2 regions of the Listeria immobilis genome follow, and region 1 is predicted to be linked to the other one. Evidence: predicted binding sites of a transcription regulator. Region 1 holds the regulator's gene; the other holds the start of a gene.

Region 1 (9,482 bases):
GAATATCCAGATGACCTTAAAATCAAAGAATTTTCGAGCGTCCCCACATATAAACGAATGTGTATAGCGATTTTGAAAAATGATTATTCTTGTAAATACATGGGATTTGGCCAAACGAAATTGGAATTAGAAAAGCGAAAAAGAGCATTAGAAAAATATAATAATATTTTATGAGGTGATTTGATGAATTACAAAAGCCCTGTTTACAACGTTATCCCTGTTCATCTTTCCAAACTTCAAGCTAATAATTATAATCCGAACAAAGTCCCTGCAACTGAATTAAAATTACTTGAAAAATCTATTTGGGAAGATGGTTTTACACAACCTATTGTTTGTTATCCACTAGAAGATTCCGGCAATTACGAAATAATCGATGGTTTTCATCGTTTTACTATAATGAAAACTTCGAAACGTATTCGAGAACGAGAAAATGAAATGGTTCCTGTGGTTATTTTAGAAAAAAATACAGTTAATCGAATTGCTTCTACTATTCGTCATAACCGAGCAAGAGGATTTCATAATGTCGAATTAATGTCGAATATTGTCGGAGAACTTGCAGATAGTGGAATGTCTGACAACTGGATTATGAAAAATATCGGAATGGATGCCAATGAAATCTTGCGTTTAAAACAAGTGAGTGGTCTTGCTCACCTCTTCCTGGATAAAGAATTCAGTCAAGCATCCGATTAACCAAAGAAAGTAGGATTAACATGCAAGAAAATAAATATGATAATAAAACATTTTTTGATCAATATAGCCAAATGCCCCGTTCCAAAGAAGGTCTAAAAGCTGCTGGTGAATGGCATGAAGTAAAAAAGTTGCTTCCTGATTTCAACGGAAAAACTGTTCTTGATTTAGGTTGTGGATTTGGTTGGCACTGTATATATGCTGCCGAACATGGCGCAAAAAAAGTTGTAGGAGTAGATTTATCTAATCGAATGCTAACAGAAGCACGGCAAAAAACGACTTCTCCCGTGATTAGCTATCAACAGAAAGCAATAGAAGATATGGATATTGAACCAGAAAGCTATGATGTTGTTTTAAGCTCTCTTGCTCTTCACTATGTTGCAGATTTTCACTCTGTTTGCCAAAAAGTATCCACTAATTTAAAACCAAATGGCACATTCGTTTTTTCTGTAGAGCATCCTGTATTTACAGCGGAAGGTTCACAAACTTTTTTCACAGACTCACACGGTACCTCTTTGCACTGGCCAGTAGATCAGTATTTTAATGAATCACTACGAACCACTACATTTTTGGGTGAAAAAGTTCAAAAGTATCATCGAACATTAACTAGTTATATTCAAACACTCATTCAAAATGGTTTCCAAATTAAAAGTATTATTGAGCCACAACCAGCACCGGAATTAAAAAACTTGCCCGAAATGCAAGATGAATACCGTCGCCCTATGATGCTGATAATTTCTTCTACAAAAATATAAATAAAAAACCCTTCTAAACTTAGTAGCAATTACGCATACTTTTTAGAAGGGTTTTAACTTGTTCAATATTATTTCTTCGCTTTTTTTGGTTTTTCTTTTTCTTGCTGTTTGTTCATCGCGCTCATCATTTGGTTAATTTTCTTTTGTGATGGTTTTTGACCCATTTGAGCCATCATCATTTGTAACATTTGTTCATTAATTGGCGGATTGTTTTTTAAATAGCTCATCATGTAACGTCTCGCAATAAAAAATCCTCCCGCAAGACCAGCTAGCAAACAAATAATGCCGACAAGAATGTAAATCCACATAGTCTCTTTTCTCCTCCTTGAAACAAAATCCTCTTTTATTGTACTTGATTTATATTAAACAGACAATACTTTTCATTAAAACATATCATCTTGATCAATTTAGCAATAAAAGCTTCAAACAACCTCGTAATTATATCATTAAAGGGAATACCACGCAATCAATTATCGCAATAAAAAACAGGCCCTACAAGAAAAACTAGTAGCGACCTGTTTCGAATAATTATAATGATTTAACTGTTTTTACAACATTCTCGACAGTAAAGCCATAATTATGAATGACTGTTTCACCTGGAGCAGAAGCACCAAATTTATCGATACCAATTACTTTTCCATCTAAACCAACATAACGTTCCCAGCCAAAGCTAGCGCCCATTTCTACTGCAACACGTTTTCTTACCGCATTTGGTAGAACACTTTCTTTATATTCAGCTGACTGTTGTTCAAATAGGTCAAATGAAGGTACACTTACAACAGATGCGTCTGTTCCTCCCGCTAGAAGTTCTTTTTGCGCTTCGATAGCTAAGTTAACTTCCGAACCACTTGCAAGAATAATAGCATCTGGCACTTCTTTTGTAGCCGGTGAGATAACATAAGCACCTTTTTTAACACCTTCTGCAGATAATTTAGCAGAATTTGGTAGTGTTGGTAAACCTTGACGAGTTAGTACCAGCACATGTGGAGTAGAAACAGATGTAATAGCTAATTTCCAAGCTTCCACAACTTCATTACCATCAGCAGGACGGATAACAGAAAGTCCTGGCATTGCACGCAGACTAGCAAGTTGTTCGACAGGTTCATGTGTAGGTCCATCTTCCCCAACCGCAATACTGTCATGTGTCATCACATATGTTACTGGCAAATGTTGTATAGCTGATAAACGAATGGCTGCACGAACATAATCCGAGAAGACGAAGAATGTTCCTCCATACACTTGTAAACCACCATGAAGAGCCATACCATTTAAAGCAGCACCCATTGCAAATTCACGCACACCAAACCAAATATTTCGTTCAGCAGGTGTTGCTTTTGTGAATTCACCATCCGTTTTAATTGTTGTATTATTAGAACCAGCAAGGTCAGCAGAACCACCAAACAGTGTTGGAACTTTTGCAGCTAATGCATTGATTACTTCACCACTTGATGCACGACTAGCTAATGCTTTTGTATCATCATATACTGGTAAATCAGCAGCCCAATCCGCTGGTAATTTATTATTTAAGCTATCTTCTAATTGTTTAGCAAGCTCTGGATATTTTGCTTTATAATCGGCAAATAGTTCATTCCAAGCTGCTTCTGCTTTCTCTCCGCGCTCAGCAATAGTTTCTTTAAAACGTGTAGTTACTTCTTCAGGAACAAAGAATTTTTCTTCGTAATTCCAACCATATGCTTTTTTCGCTGCTAAAATACCTTCTTCACCTAGTGGAGCACCATGCACTTTGCTAGTACCTTCATTAGGAGCACCAAAACCAATAACTGTTTTTACTTCAATCATCGTTGGTTGAGAAGTATTTTGTTTTGCTTTTTCGATTGCTGCTAAAATTTCTGCAGTATCATTTCCATCTTTTACTAGTAAATGTTCCCAACCATATGCTTCAAACCGTTGTTTTACATTTTCAGAGAAAGATTTATCTAAATCACCGTCAAGCGAAATATCATTGGAATCATATAATAATACTAATCTACCTAATTGTTGATGACCTGCATAGGAAGCCGCTTCTGAAGCAACACCTTCCATTAAGTCGCCATCTCCACATAATGCATAAGTATAATGATCTACTACTGGGAAGCCATCTTTATTATATTTGGCTTCTAAGTGACGTTCTGCCATTGCCATACCGACCGCCATTGCAATCCCTTGACCAAGTGGGCCAGTTGTTGCATCTACACCATCCGTATAACGATATTCTGGGTGTCCTGGAGTTTTACTTTCCCATTGACGGAAGTTTTTTAAGTCTTCTAAATCTAATTTAAATCCACTTAAATGTAGTAAACTATATAAAAGCATTGAACCATGTCCAGCAGAAAGTACAAAACGATCACGGTTAAACCAATGAGAATTCTTAGGATTGGTATTTAGTACGCGAGACCATAGTGCATAAGCCATTGGTGCTGCTCCCATAGGTAAGCCTGGATGACCTGAATTTGCTTTTTGAATTGCATCCATTGATAATGTACGAATTGTATTCACTGCTAAAGTATCTGTGTTATCGAACAAATGAAACATCCTCTCTTCAATATAATTTTAACTACTTTTAATAATAAGCCTAAAAAGCAATTAACACAACTAAAAATTGCTTTAAATTGCTTAATTGATTGTTATTTTTGTTCATTTGCGCACTTTTGTTCATTTGGTACTAATTTCTAGTTATTATTCTTTCTCATTTGTTTCACTTTATGCGGCGTTACGTCATTCCCCTTAGGATCAATAATCGTCGTATTTTCAATCGTGCCTTTCATATGAGTTCGAAATGATTTTATATATTCTTTTCTTAACTTCTCTTGTTCCGTTTTTTCAGTAGCAGTTAAGGTTCCTGCTTTTTTCTTTTTTGAAAGTTCATTAATACGGTCTATTTTAGCTTTCTCTAACATAGCGCTTCATCCTTTTCTTTATTATATTAAAAATAAGAAAGCAGCATATCGTCACCACTTTCTTATCATTATATCATATATAAAAGCCAAAACCTGCTCATTGATTTGCTAATTGAATACTTGTATCACTATTTAATAGCTTTGTTTCATGGACTGGAATAACCACTGATTCTCCTGCTTTAATATGCCCGTCCGTTAGATTATTTTCTTTTTCCACCCAAGATACAAAATCCGCTTTTGCCATATCACTTTTTCCGGCATATTGATCTGCTAATGCCCAAAGTGAATCTCCTTCATCTACATTCACTTTTGAATAATCACTGCTACTTCCAACAACCGTACACATCAAAACAATCCCCAAAACTAAACAAGTAATTACAAATATAATAGAAACATAGAATTTATCCCAAAATAATTTTAAAGTCATTAATAATCCCTCCAAAAGAATGTATGTTCGCTTTTCTATATTATAGAACAGTCGTTCGCATATGTCAATAAAAAAAACGAACCTTTGTTTGCATATTGGATTTTCTTTTGCTATACTTGAATTATAAAATAACCATTAAATCAATGAGGTGAAACCATGAAAATATCTAAACGTCAACAAGATATATATGAATTTATAAAGTCCGAAGTAAAAGAAAAAGGCTATCCACCTTCCGTACGTGAAATTGGTGAAGCTGTTGGACTTGCATCTAGCTCAACTGTCCATGGCCATCTTGCTCGTCTTGAAGGCAAAGGATTAATTAGACGTGATCCAACTAAACCTCGTGCAATAGAAATATTGTCCTTAGAAGACGAGGCCGAAACGCCAAATGTGGTTAATATTCCCATTATCGGAAAAGTAACAGCTGGTATGCCTATTACAGCAATCGAAAATATTGATGAGTATTTTCCACTTCCTGAATATATGGCTGCTGGTGAGACAAATGTCTTCATGTTAGAAATTGACGGAGAAAGCATGATTAATGCTGGAATTCTAGACGGAGATAAAGTTATTGTTCGCCAACAAAATTCTGCTATAAATGGAGAAATCGTTGTAGCAATGACAGATGAAAATGAAGCAACCTGCAAACGTTTCTATAAAGAATCTAATCATTTTAGATTGCAACCAGAAAATGATGCATTGGAACCAATCATCCTTAATAATGTAACTATTCTTGGTAAAGTGATTGGTCTATATCGCGATATTCGCTAACAAGTCTTATTTTTGACAGGTGGTGTCTAGGTTGATCTATTTTGAAACGGAACGACTACTTGCAAGAGATTATTTACCAAGCGATTATGCCCCATTTAGTGTGATGAATGCGGATAAAGACGTTATGAAATACTTTCCTTCTATTTTAACGAAAGAAGAAAGTAACGCCTTAATAGCTAGAAATCAAGCAGAGTTAACTTCTTTTGGCTATGGACTATTTGCTATAGAAGAAAAATCTAGCGGTGAATTTATTGGTTTTATTGGTTTTCATAAAACTACTTTCGAAGCCGACTTTACTCCCTGTATTGAAATAGGTTGGCGCTTAAGAAAAAGCTCCTGGAATCAGGGATATGCCACTGAAGGCGCCTTAAGAGCTCTGACATTCGCAAAAGAAGAAACATCCATAGCTGAAATATATAGTTTTACAGCTGCTTTAAATAAGCCTTCCGAACAAGTAATGAAAAAAATCAATTTAACAAAAATAGCTACTTTTGAACATCCAGCGTTAATCGATGGAGATCCGTTAAAGCCACATGTTCTTTATAAAGCATAAGTAAACACCCTGCATATTTTTGTGCAGAGTGTTTTTTCATCCTAAATAAAAATCTCGCCTCCTAAATTAGGAAGCGAGATTTTTAGTATTAATAGATTTCCAGATACTGATCGCGTTCCCACGGATGAACTGCTGTACGGAACATATCGCACTCAATTGTTTTCGCTTCAATAAAGTGTTCGAAAATATGTTCACCTAAACCAGCTCTAATTGTTTCATCTTTTTCAAGTTCAATTAAAGCATGGCCCAAGCTTTCCGGAAGATCATAAATCCCAGTTGCTTCACGTTCTTCTTCATTCATTCCATAAATATTACGATCAACTGGAGCTGGAGGAGTTAGTTCATCTTTAATTCCAGATAAACCAGCTTTTAATAGTACTGCCATCGCTAAATACGGATTAGCGGACGGGTCAACACTACGTAATTCTAAACGGGTACTTAAACCACGAGAACTTGGTACACGTACAAGCGGGCTACGATTTTTACCTGACCAAGCGATATAACATGGTGCTTCGTAACCTGGAACTAAACGTTTAAACGAGTTAATGGTTGGATTAGTAACAGCTGTAAACCCACGAGCATGTTTTAACATACCACCTAAGAAATGATAAGCTGTTTGACTTAATTCAAGTTCGCCGTCTTTATCGAAAAATGCATTGCCTTCTTCGGTAAATAATGACATATTGAAGTGCATTCCTGAACCATTCACGCCAAATAATGGTTTTGGCATAAATGTAGCATGCAAGCCATGTTTACGAGCAATTGTTTTAACAACTAGTTTAAATGTTTGAATACTATCGCAAGCCGTAATAGCATCTTCGTATTTAAAGTCAATTTCATGCTGACCTGGAGCTACTTCATGGTGAGAAGCTTCAATTTCAAAGCCCATTTCTTCTAATTCAAGTACAATATCACGACGACAATTTTCACCTAAATCAGTAGGTGCTAAATCGAAGTAACCACCACTATCATTTAGCTCAAGTGTCGGACGACGATCTTCATCTAATTTGAATAGGAAAAATTCTGGTTCTGGTCCTAAGTTAAATTCAGTAAAACCAAGCTCTTCCATTTCTTTAAGTACACGTTTTAAGTTAGCACGCGGATCTCCTGCAAATGGTGTCATGTCAGGATTATAAATATCACAAATCATTCTTGCAACTTTCCCTTTTTCAGCAGTCCAAGGGAATACAACCCAAGTGTCTAGGTCTGGGAATAAGTACATATCAGACTCTTCAATTCGTACAAAACCTTCTATGGAGGAACCATCAAACATGATTTTATTGTCTAGTGCTTTCTTTAGTTGGCTAACAGGAATTTCCACATTCTTTATAATCCCGAGTATATCCGTGAACTGTAAGCGAATAAATTTTACGTTTTGTTCATCTGCGAAGCGGAAAATGTCTTCTTTTGTATATTTTGCCATAATCTAAATTCCTCCTAAATAGTCTAATTATATTAACTTCTAAATAAAGTAAATACCTCTTTTTATCTTTTTAAAACCTTGGTAATTGTTGTTTGCCTGTTGAATCTTGCTTAACAAAACGGCCAGCTTGTTGCATTTCTTTTCTAAGTATTTTTCGAACATCTTCATCTGTTAAAGGTTCTTTGGATTCTCTTTGCTGCATTTGATACATTTTCTTAATTCCCGCAATATTCAGACCGTCATTCAAATAATCTTTAATCTCCAGTAAAACATCAATGTCTTGAAGTGAATACAAACGGTGATTTCCTTGATTGCGAGCTGGGTGGATTAATTCTTGGTCTTCGTAATAGCGAATTTGTCTAGCGGTGAGATCGGTTAGCTTCATCACAGGTCCAATTGGAAAAAGCGGCATAGATCTGCGTATTTCCTTTTCACTCACGACAATTCCTCCTCAAAACATAATTATTTTTTGATGATAGTAGCATTATAATGTACGTCAGATGTTTTGTCAAATTTATGTAAGATAATCTAACATATACCAAAACCTTTATATACCAGTCTTTTACGCACCAAAAAACCGCGAACTTTAAATTCGCGGTAAAATTTTTAAAACTTTTTTGAAATATCAATGTTACTTTTTAAAAGTGTATTTTCAATAGCTCGTGTGACGGCAATTTTAACATGTTCGTAGGTTAAACCGCCTTGCACGTATAATTGGAATGGTTCTCTAATTGGTCCATCTGCGGTTAATTCTAGACTCGCTCCTTGTATAAATGTACCTGCTGCCATTATCACGTCATCTTCATAACCTGGCATATATGCACCAATTGGTAAGACATGTGCATTCACAGGAGATGCTGCTTGGATTGCTTGTGCAAAGGCAACCATTTTATCTTTATTATGAAAGGAGACACTTTGAATTAAATCTGTTCTTGGCGCATCCCAAACCGGATCTGCTTCTACGTCAAATTCCGCAAGCATAGCAGCTGTGAATCTAGCTCCTTTGACAGCTTGAGCCGTAACATGTGGAGCTAAAAAGAAACCTTGATACATTTCTAATAAACTATATAAAGAGGCTCCTGCTTCTCTACCAATTCCTGGGGTAGTTAATCGATAGCCGCATAATTCGACCAATTTTTCTGTCCCGGCTATATATCCACCTGTTTTTGCGAGTCCACCACCCGGGTTTTTAATTAAAGATCCTGCTATAATGTCAGCGCCAACTTCTGTCGGTTCTAATTTTTCTACAAACTCTCCATAACAATTATCAACAAAAACAATGATTTCCGGATTAATTTTTTTCACAAATGTAATCATCTTAGCAATTTTGGCAATGGTAAAAGAAGGTCGATTAGCATAACCTTTGGAGCGTTGAATCCCTATCATTTTTGTTCTGCTTGTTATTTTTTTAGCTACTTCTATAAAATCTACTTCGCCACTTTTAGTGAGAGGAACGGCATCGTATCCAATATTGAAATCTCGTAATGAGCCTTGTTTTTTATCACGAATTCCAACGATTTCTTCTAATGTATCGTATGGGCTGCCAGTGATATAAAGCAAATCATCATTAGGACGAAGAATGCCAAAAAGTACTGTTGAAATCGCATGTGTGCCCGAAATGATTTGTGGTCGAACTATAGCAGCTTCTGTACGAAAAACTGTGGCATAGACTCGTTCTAAAGTGTCTCTTCCTTCATCATCATAACCATATCCAGTGGATGGATGGAAATGAAAATCACTTACTTTATTTTCTTGAAATGCATGTAGTACTTTTGCTTGATTGAATTCTGCTATTTGATCGGTTTCGTTTTGTAAAAAAGTAATTTGTTGTTCTACTTTTGCCCTAATTTTTTGAATCTCAGTCATTAGTAGGCTCCTTCCTAGGCTGATAACCCTCGACTAAATAAGCTTTGTTATCTTCTAAATATTCTAGTTTAGTAATCCAAGCTCGTTGTTTTATTTGTGCTAA
Region 2 (9,482 bases), on a different contig from region 1:
GAATTGAAATTAGAAGAGATTAATACGAAAATGCTCCCAGAACTTCGCAAAAAAGCCGAGCAAACTGGGGACCAAATGGATTATCAAGAAGTAAATGACTTAACGCAATTTGCAGATCGACTTGATAAACGGGTGTATGATTTACGATTAAGTCGTCAAATTACCATCCAACAAGCTCCGCAAATCCGCTTAATTCAAAATACAAACCAAGCACTTGCAGAAAAAATCCAGTCATCCATTATGACTGCCATTCCATTATGGAAAAACCAAGTAGCCATAGCGCTTACCCTACTTCGTCAACAACAAGCTGTAGCAGCTCAACGTCAAGTTTCTGAAACAACTAATGAGCTGTTAAAACGAAATGCTGATATGTTAAAAACAAATGCTATCGAAACAGCACGCGAAAATGAAAGGGGTATTGTCGACATCGAAACCCTAAAAGAAACACAATCTAGCTTAATTGAAACCTTACAAGAAACGCTTAAAATCCAACAAGAAGGCCGTGCTAAACGTGCCGTAGCAGAAAAAGAACTTGTAACTATGGAACAAGAACTAAAAGAACGTTTACTTGAAATGAAATAATGAAACATTGCTAACGTAAAAACCACTCCTTTTTAAGAAGTGGTTTTTGTGTTATTTAGTGAAATATTCATAGCCTTCTAAAACAAGTTCTGCCATTTTATTAGCAAAAATCCGCTCCATTTCTTTACCCTTTTCTTCTGTAGCAAGACTTGCATCTCCGTATACCCCACTCTTACTCAAGTCTCCTAACGAAATAGTTGTTTTTCCATACAATACAGGTTTTTCTGGATACTCTTTTACTGCTTTATCCATTGTCACTAGTTCTTTTTTAGTTGCTAGCATAAGAGAAGTTTCAAACTCACATGCATGAATCATTCCATACCAAGGTTCTGACTCACAATTCGTTGCCATTACCTCTGAAAGTGACGGATAGAATAAATACAGGACAGGCATATCTAGTTCATCCGCTAATTCACGAACAGCATACTTCATAGAGCTATTATTCGAATCGTGTCCATTTATTAGTACAAGCATTTTTACGCCATATCTTGACACACTATGCGCTACATCTTTAATAATAGCTTCTACATGATGCTGCTGAATAGAGATTGTTCCTGGAATATCCCGCCACACCCATGAATACCCAAATGGCATAGTCGGAATAACTACTGCACCTGTTTTTTCAGAAACTAAGCTAGCAAGGTTTTCTGCTAAAAAAATATCTACCCCGAGTGGCAAATGATGTCCATGTTGTTCAGTCGCTCCAAGTGGTAAAATGGCTACAGGAAAATCCGCTAATGCTTGTTGTACCTCATCTCGCGTCATATTAATTATTTTTTTGGCTGATTGCGTCATTACTCATCCATCCTATCTTTGAAAAGCTTTTGCATTTGCTCTTATTTTGTCCAGCATTTCCCTTGTTGCCCCGCGAGGAACAAGTTCACTCCCAATAGCATAAGAGTCACACCCTGCTGCTGCGTATTCTTCCTTATTTCTCGCATTTACTCCACCAACTGCCATTAAATGGATATCTGGAAATGGTCCTCTTAAACTTTTAACGTAGGTTGGTCCAAGCTCTCCAGCTGGAAACAATTTAAAAATTTCGACGCCTAATTGTAACCCTTCAACAATTTCTCCCGGTGAAAAAACTCCTGGAAAAATGGCTATTCCTTGCCGTTTGCTTTCTTTAATTATATTTTTCTCAAAACCCGGTGTAATAATAAATGTCGCGCCTGCTTGTTGCACTTTTTTTATTTGTTCTAGATAGACAACGGTACCTGCTCCAAGTGTTAATTGTTCTTTTGAATAGTGTCGGCTTAATGCTTCTAGACACCCTAACCCCTTTGCTTCATTACTAAGCGAAACCTCAAGCTTTGTAATCCCCTCATCTATTAAAACTTCCACAATGGGAATGATATCCACTAGGTCCACATCACGAATTATGGCCATGATTTCATTTTTTTCGATGGTTATCAAACGTATCCCCTCCTTTAAAATTTTGCTAACCAATTAGCTGGGTTTTCATAAAAAATTGCGTTAATCTCTTTTTCACTAACACCCTCTTCTAATAATCTAGGAATAAATTTAGTTTTTATATAACGGAAACCTGGTCCTCCGCCATAAGCATGCAGATAACTTTTTCTCCCCATATCACCAGAAACAAGTAGTTTATCTCCAAAGCCATGTTCAAGCATATTTTTCACTAAATCAACCCGTGTGCTATCTGGATAATATTTTACTTTGCCACACCCATCAAATTGTACATAAGCACCTTTTTCAGCGAGTTTTAAATGATAGTATGGGTCGGCATTACGATCACTATGCCCAACTGCAACCAATTCTAAATTAACACCTTCTTCTTCTAAAATGGCTAACATCTCTTGTCCCATTGTTCCAGCTTCTGTATGCAACCAGATAGGCGCGCCGGTTTCTTTTTGTGCCCAAGCAACCGCACGAGTTACTTTTTCTTCTAAAGGATGAATCAAATTGTACCAAGAACCAGATTTTAAAATTCCTGCTCTAGCATCTGACCCATCCATTCCTTTTTCAATATCATGAATTAATCGATCGGTAATTTGTTGGATGGATTCTTCTCGTACCCAATCTGGAAAATAAATATGCTTATTAAATCCGGTTACACCTAAAACATTGACCCCCGACTCTTCGGACATGGATTTTAATTTATTCCCATCGCGGCCGTAATCAAGCGTCGAAGCATCTACTAATGTTTTTCCACCAATGGAATAAAATGTTTTTAATTCCTCTAAAGATGCAGCATAATTTGTTAACTCAAAATCACGATCTTTTTGAACTGGGGGTGGGCAACACCATAAATGTTCATGTGAATACGTAAACCCCAAGCTTTCTTTAGAAATATCACCAAGTACTGTTCTGATTTTCTTTTCCATTCTAATCCATCTCCTTTAATATTTTAAAGCGCAATACCAAACAATACTCCGATTAGGCGAATAATTACTATAACGATAATTGCATCTGTTGAGGCAAACCATAGCCCTTGAATACCATAACCGTCTAATCCTAAAATTGGGTAAGCAATTGCAACAATCATTTGGAAAACAAATCCAAGTAAAAAACCAGCAATAATCGCTCCACGTCTTCCTCCCATAGCATTACCAAATACTCCAGCTGCACCTCCCATAAAGAACAACCCAATTACTGAAGGTAGTACTACAACTGGCATCATTGTCGAAATCAATGTTGCTCCAAGTCCACCAACTACTGCACATAAAAAGCCAATCGTTGTTGCTGTTGGTGCAAATGAGTAAAAAATGGGTACATCTAGTGCAGGAATTGCTCCAGGAACAATTTTTTCGCTAATCCCTTTAAATGCTGGAACGAGCTCACCTAAAAACATTCGTACACCTTGAAGTAGTATTAATATTCCGACAACAAAAGTAAATGCTTGCAATATTGCGAATAATACATCGCTTTGTGTCCCTGCTAATTCTTTCATTACAGGCTCATCTACAAAGAAGGAAGTGAAAATGTAAATTACCGCCATCACAATTCCCATTAATACGGACATTTCCTTTAAAAAGTCTAATTTCTTTGGTACTTTTATATCTTCCGTAGATTTTGCTTTATTTCCAAATTTACCACCAATCCACCCTGTTGACCATACTAGTGAACTTCCCCAGAAACCAAATCCGACATTATCATTACCAGTTACTTTACGAACAAATGGTTGAGCTAAGGTAGGGAAGACAATGCTTGAAATCCCTTGAGCAATGGAACCGAATAGAATTATTTGCCAGCTGCTAAAGCCCATTTGATCAAATACGATTGCCATAGTAGCCGCAAATGAAAACATCATATGACCAGTTAAAAAGATATATTTCCATCTAGTCGTTCGAGCAAGAATAACATTAATAATAAAACCAAATACGAGAATTAAAGATGTTTCTGTTCCTAAAACTTGCTGTACTGCGGCAGCAATTGCATTATCTTCTGCAACCACCCCTTTTAATTGGAAGGCATTTTCAAACATTGTACTAAAAGGAATTAAACTCCCAACAATAATTGCTGATCCTTGTTGTAACATAATAAAGCCAAAAATAGTTTTAAGTGTTCCTTTGATAATATCCGAGCTTGTTTTTCGTAAAGCAATTAATCCAATGGCTGCGATGATTCCTAATATAAATGCTGGTGTAGATAAAATTTCTGTGATGAAAGTGAGCATCGTAATCCTCCTTTTTTATGAAGCAAAATATAGTTTTATAATAGGTAACACTTTTTCTTCAATTTCTTTTTTATCAAGAATGTTGATAATCGGGATAACTTTTGCTGATTCACCTGCTAATTCTGCAGCTATTTCACTGGAAGCAACAATCGCATCGCAAGTCCTTCCTTTGGCACTACTTAAATCAGTGGCCTCTCCGTCTACTTTATAACCGTGTTTTTTCGCCATATCTTGAATTTCCATCAATAACATCAAACTTGTTCCAAAACCCATTCCACAAACTGTTAAAATTTCCATAAACTTAATCCTCCTTTTTAATGGTATGTAATATTTCAACTTTGTTATCACTTGTCATAAGCAGCTTTAATTTTTCTTCATTTGTTAAAACTCTGCTTAATGCTTGTAACATTTTAATATGGAAATTTGTATCCACGCCACCGATAGCAATGACTAATTTAACATCATCGTTTTCTGGATGACCAAACTTAAGGGGATTTTTTAAGCGAACAATTGACATACATTGTTTAGTTACACCATGTTCTGGTCTAGCATGTGGGATTGCAATGTGCGGCGCGAGTACAATGTAGGGTCCAAGTGTTTGATAACTTTCAACCATCGCATCCACATAGCTAGGTAAAGCGCTTTCACTTTTTACTAAGAGATGTCCAGCAGCTCTTATGGCTTCTACTGGGCTATCAACTTCAATATCCAACTCCATTTGTTCTAAAGTAATTGGCAACATCCTTTTTCCTCCTTTATTAAATAATATGTTTTTTTGTACGACCTTCAAGTTCGGCTAAATATTGATAACGATCTCCACGTGCTACCATATCAACAACTTCAGTTGGGATGTTCCCTTTCATATAGGAAGTACGTCGAACATGTAAAACAGCGGAATCTTCCGGAATTACTAGCAAAGCAGATTCGATTGGGTTAGATAATCTTGCAGTAATAATTTCATCTGCATGTACTAAACTTATATTGTAAATTTTTTCCAAATCATAGTAGAGAGAATCAGATCTTAATCCTGTTTCAATTAGACCAGGAACATATTTCGCGCGCAGATAATTAATCATGATGGCAACTGGTTCTCCGTCAATTTCTCGTACACGTCGAATGCATACCACTTGCTCATTTTTATCTAGTTGTAATGCAGCACGAATTTTCTTAGAAGGTGGCACAATCGAAATTTCTGTACTAATTGTTTTAGATTCTTTATGTTGTATCTTCATTTCTTCTGACCAACTAAAAATCCTTCCAAGCCCTTGCGTGGTCTTCGTTTGGCTTACAAAGGTCCCTTTTCCCTGTTGTTTATTTACGATTCCTTCATTTACTAGTTCTTCTATCGCTTTTCGAACGGTCATTCTACTAACTTGATACATCTTTTCAATTTCTGTTTCTGTTAAAAGTAAATCTCCTACAGACATATCTTGTTCGATTTTTTCTTGAAGTTCATTTTTTAATTGTACGTAAAGCGGTGTAGAAGCTGATTTGTTTAATTTTTTCATATAAGTTTCATTCCTCTCGAAAGGTTGTCTTTTGATTCATTATAACATTCATAATAAAATTTTCAATAAACATTATAACCTTTCGTTGGTTTCAGTGTATAACATCATGATGAATTAGTCAATATTTTTTTAAAGATTATAATGTATTAAATAAAAAAACAGAAAAGTGACTGCTTCACTTCTCTGTTTTATAGCCCTTCCAAGCGTAAGTTCTCGAAGTAAACTGGCTTGAGATTCGTTACGGTTAGACCGATCAAACGAATGCTTTCTTTGCCAGTATAGCTTTCTCTAAGTAGTAATGCTGCTGTTTGATAAATTTGCTGGGCGTCTTGAATATATTCATTTAAAGTTAATCGTTTTGTTATGGTTGTAAAATCACTATATCGTAATTTTAGTACTACCGTTTTACCATGCTTTTGTAGTTTCATCAGTCTTTCTTCTACTTTTTTAGCAAAAATCATTAAATTTTGTTCTAAAATGCGTTCATCTAAAACATTAAATTCAAAAGTTGTTTCTTTTCCTACAGATTTTCGGTCACGATGCGGATTTACAACATTATTAGAACGTCCTCGAACGTGACGATACAAATGATAGCCTTGCTTATGCAACTCACGGATTAAGTCCCATTCACTCCATTGTTTCAAGTCGAAACCTGTTTCAATGCCTAACCGATGAAGTTTTTCTGCTGTAACTTTACCAACTCCATAAAATTTAGTTACAGGAATTTTTTCTAAAAAAGCTTCTGCCTCACTAGGAGAAACGACCGTAATTCCTGCAGGTTTTTGATAGTCGGATGCGATTTTAGCAATAAATTTATTAAATGAAACGCCTGCTGATGCTGTTAATCCTAATTCACGATAAATTGTTCGTTGAATATCTTGAGCTATAAGTGTAGCGGATTTTATTCCTTTTTTATTTTCAGTTACGTCAAGATAAGCCTCATCCAGTGATAACGGCTCAATAATATCTGTGTATCTGGAAAATATTTCTCGAATTTGACTTGAAACTTCGACATAATGCTTCATATTGCCATGAATGAAAATACCATTAGGGCAAAGTTTTACTGCTTGTCGAGTAGGCATAGCAGAATGTACTCCGAATTTTCGTGCTTCATAAGAACAAGTGGATACTACGCCTCGTTTGTTTGGATCACCACCAATAATTAGTGGCTTTCCACGAAACTCTGGATGATCGCGTTGTTCTACAGATGCATAAAAAGCGTCCATATCAATATGAATAATTTTTCTACTTGTATCCATAACTGCACCTCTTTCTAGCAAAAACGAACAAGCGTTCTTATTGTAATTATAAACGTATTCTTTATTAATTACAAGTATAAAATCTTTGTTTTTTAACTTTTTAAGGCTTACTTCAAGCAGTGTTTAGTGAGGTTTCTTTACATAGAAAAACACTCTAACCATTAACTTGGTAGAATGTTTTTCTAATCAGCGCATTATTCATCTTGCGTTAATTTAAACGTATAGCTTGCCGGATATAAACTAAATCTTTCTGCACGATATGCCCAAGCTGATGTTGGGAAATCGGTGAGGTTCATTTTGAAAACAACAGTTCCTTTTTGGTTTACTTCTATTATGCTACTTTCTTTTCCATCCTTACGATGACCAAAGTTAATCAAATAATTACCTGTTGTCTCCATATATCGCGATCCACCAACAATTTCTGTCCAATATGCTTCACCCAACGATTCTCCATAAGAAAAGACTATTTCAACTTTTTTCGTTTTCTCATTGATACGATACTGCACGGCTTCACTATATTGACCAGATGCTTCTTTGTCTCCTCGTGTAACGACTACATTATTATCATAGAGCAAAATATCTACTGTTGTTGAATTATCGTCTTGGTCAGGTAAAATTTCTACTGCGTGTTGACCTGCGGGGTATTTAAAATCTGTCCCAGTTGAATCAAGTAAATATTTTTTATAAGCATCTGGCCAACCTGTTTTATCAGAAAGAATCCATTTGATTGCCGTTGTTTCGTAATCGAGTTTCATTACAGTGTCTTGATTTCGACTGGAAATAACAATGCTATCATCACTCTCGTCATACCAAATGGCGTTTTGATGGAACCAATCTACTTTCCCATCAGAACGAGCTTTATAATTTTTGTAAAATTTTTCCGGTAAAATATCCTTTAAATCAATTTCTTTTATGACTTCCCCAGTTTGACGATCAATTTCAATCATTGTATCTTCCATGTATTTAGTATCATCATTTATTGTTAAAAGTAAGTTTCCTGAGGGTAATTCTATTGCATCATGATGAATTGCGGACTTGGAGGAAGAACCTGATTGTTCACTTTCAGCTTCTGTGGTCATTGAATACGCATGATATATTTTCCCTAAATAATCAGTTTCTAAAAGCAGTGAATATGTATCATCCGCATTGTCATACTTTGTTAAATACAATAAATGTCCATTTTCAAGTTCTTTAAAAACATGACTATTGTATTTTGTCGAATACCAGCGTACATCACCATTTGAATCTACACCATAGGCATATTTAGTACTTGGTGTTATAAAAGTTAGTTGATTACCCGTTTGTTCCATTTGTGTAGTATCACTCGTGGTGACATCTATTTTTGGCATCTCGTCAGGTAGCTTATTCGTTTGGATTGTAATAGTTTTTTCCGTTTTTTTCCCGGTTTGTGTTACAGCCGTGATTTTCACTTGATTTGCCTTATTCGGATAAAGCCCTAAAACAGCTATTTCATGTTGAGTCGTATAGTCTGAATTGACCTCTGACTGAATAGTAGTGGCAGCATTTTCCCCTTCCACCTCCACAGTTATTTTCATTTTTTCCTCTGTATTAAAAAGAAGCATAGCTGTTAGCGGGCTTGTTCCATATGGATTTAACTTTATAAAGGGATTTTCCAGTGTACTACCTTCACTATCTTTTTTTAGCTGTTTTTCTATTTTTGTTTGTTCATCAACAAGCTCTGTATCTAGCATATAGTAATTTTGCTTAGAAGTTTCTGATTTATTCTGGTAGAAAAAGTAGCCAAGTCCAGTAGCGAGAAAAAGCACTAGAATGAAACCTGTGATGCATATAATTTTTGGGATTTTTCGTTTTAATTTAATTGACATAAGGAAACTCCTTTCACATTACAGCCTAGTTTAACAAGAAAGTTTGAAAAAACTATGAACGTAATGCGAAAAAAGTATATTATTTTTCCTTACTTGTAAAACCGGATTTACCTTTATTATTGAATTTCTATTTGGCGTTTTTTAATGGCTAATACAATTACTCCTGAAATTACTAAAGTTGCCGCTAAGAATAAGAAGGCAGATTGATAAGAATTGGTAGCATCAACTAAATCGCCAATAATCATTGGTGCAAAAAAGCCACCTAAGACTCCACCAGAATTAATTGCCGCATATTTTGTTGCGATATGACTTTGTTTAAATAATTTGTGTGGTAACCCCATCAATGTTGTAAAGGCCATAATTAGGAAAATATTACATAAGCACAAACAAATAACAGAAAGTGCTAACTGATCAAATAAATACACTCCATAGACGGAAAATGCGCCTAACAAGCAGAAAATAAAAATCACTATTTTTTCTTTTCCTTCAAAAAAGCGACTAATAAAGTAACCACCAAGAATACCTGCAATTAAAATACAAATACCTGCTAAAGAACTAATATAACTAACTTGGCTAATGGCAAGACCTCTTGCTTCGTTCAAATATGAAGCTAGCCAACTTGTTAAGCCATAATTTGCCGCATTGA

Evidence for each region. Region 1 encodes LexA, which represses DNA repair genes until DNA is damaged. Its sites were predicted from a motif close to CGAACATATGTTCG; they were not measured.
Region 2: the regulator LexA is predicted to act here: its motif matches at 7,014-7,027, upstream of dinB (DNA polymerase IV).

The regions. Positions count from the first base shown of each region.
Region 1 covers NZ_JAASUA010000001.1:120,595-130,076, reverse strand. Annotated here, with positions in the region: gene HCJ45_RS00845 (phosphoadenosine phosphosulfate reductase) at 1-174, shown strand, start outside; gene HCJ45_RS00840 (IbrB-like domain-containing protein) at 184-690, shown strand; gene HCJ45_RS00835 (class I SAM-dependent methyltransferase) at 711-1,442, shown strand; gene HCJ45_RS00830 (YneF family protein) at 1,511-1,750, opposite strand; gene tkt (transketolase) at 1,971-3,965, opposite strand; gene HCJ45_RS00820 (DUF896 domain-containing protein) at 4,112-4,339, opposite strand; gene yneA (cell division suppressor protein YneA) at 4,437-4,766, opposite strand; gene lexA (transcriptional repressor LexA) at 4,923-5,537, shown strand; gene HCJ45_RS00805 (GNAT family N-acetyltransferase) at 5,569-6,090, shown strand; gene glnA (type I glutamate--ammonia ligase) at 6,179-7,513, opposite strand; gene HCJ45_RS00795 (MerR family transcriptional regulator) at 7,584-7,952, opposite strand; gene HCJ45_RS00790 (methionine gamma-lyase family protein) at 8,120-9,379, opposite strand; gene hflX (GTPase HflX) at 9,372-9,482, opposite strand, start outside.
Region 2 covers NZ_JAASUA010000005.1:179,081-188,562, forward strand. Annotated here, with positions in the region: gene HCJ45_RS08625 (toxic anion resistance protein) at 1-582, shown strand, start outside; gene HCJ45_RS08630 (creatininase family protein) at 634-1,377, opposite strand; gene HCJ45_RS08635 (bifunctional 4-hydroxy-2-oxoglutarate aldolase/2-dehydro-3-deoxy-phosphogluconate aldolase) at 1,390-1,989, opposite strand; gene HCJ45_RS08640 (phosphotriesterase family protein) at 2,013-2,930, opposite strand; gene ulaA (PTS ascorbate transporter subunit IIC) at 2,954-4,222, opposite strand; gene HCJ45_RS08650 (PTS sugar transporter subunit IIB) at 4,238-4,519, opposite strand; gene HCJ45_RS08655 (PTS sugar transporter subunit IIA) at 4,524-4,964, opposite strand; gene HCJ45_RS08660 (GntR family transcriptional regulator) at 4,981-5,730, opposite strand; gene dinB (DNA polymerase IV) at 5,919-6,989, opposite strand; gene HCJ45_RS08670 (aryl-sulfate sulfotransferase) at 7,184-8,836, opposite strand; gene HCJ45_RS08675 (MFS transporter) at 8,953-9,482, opposite strand, start outside.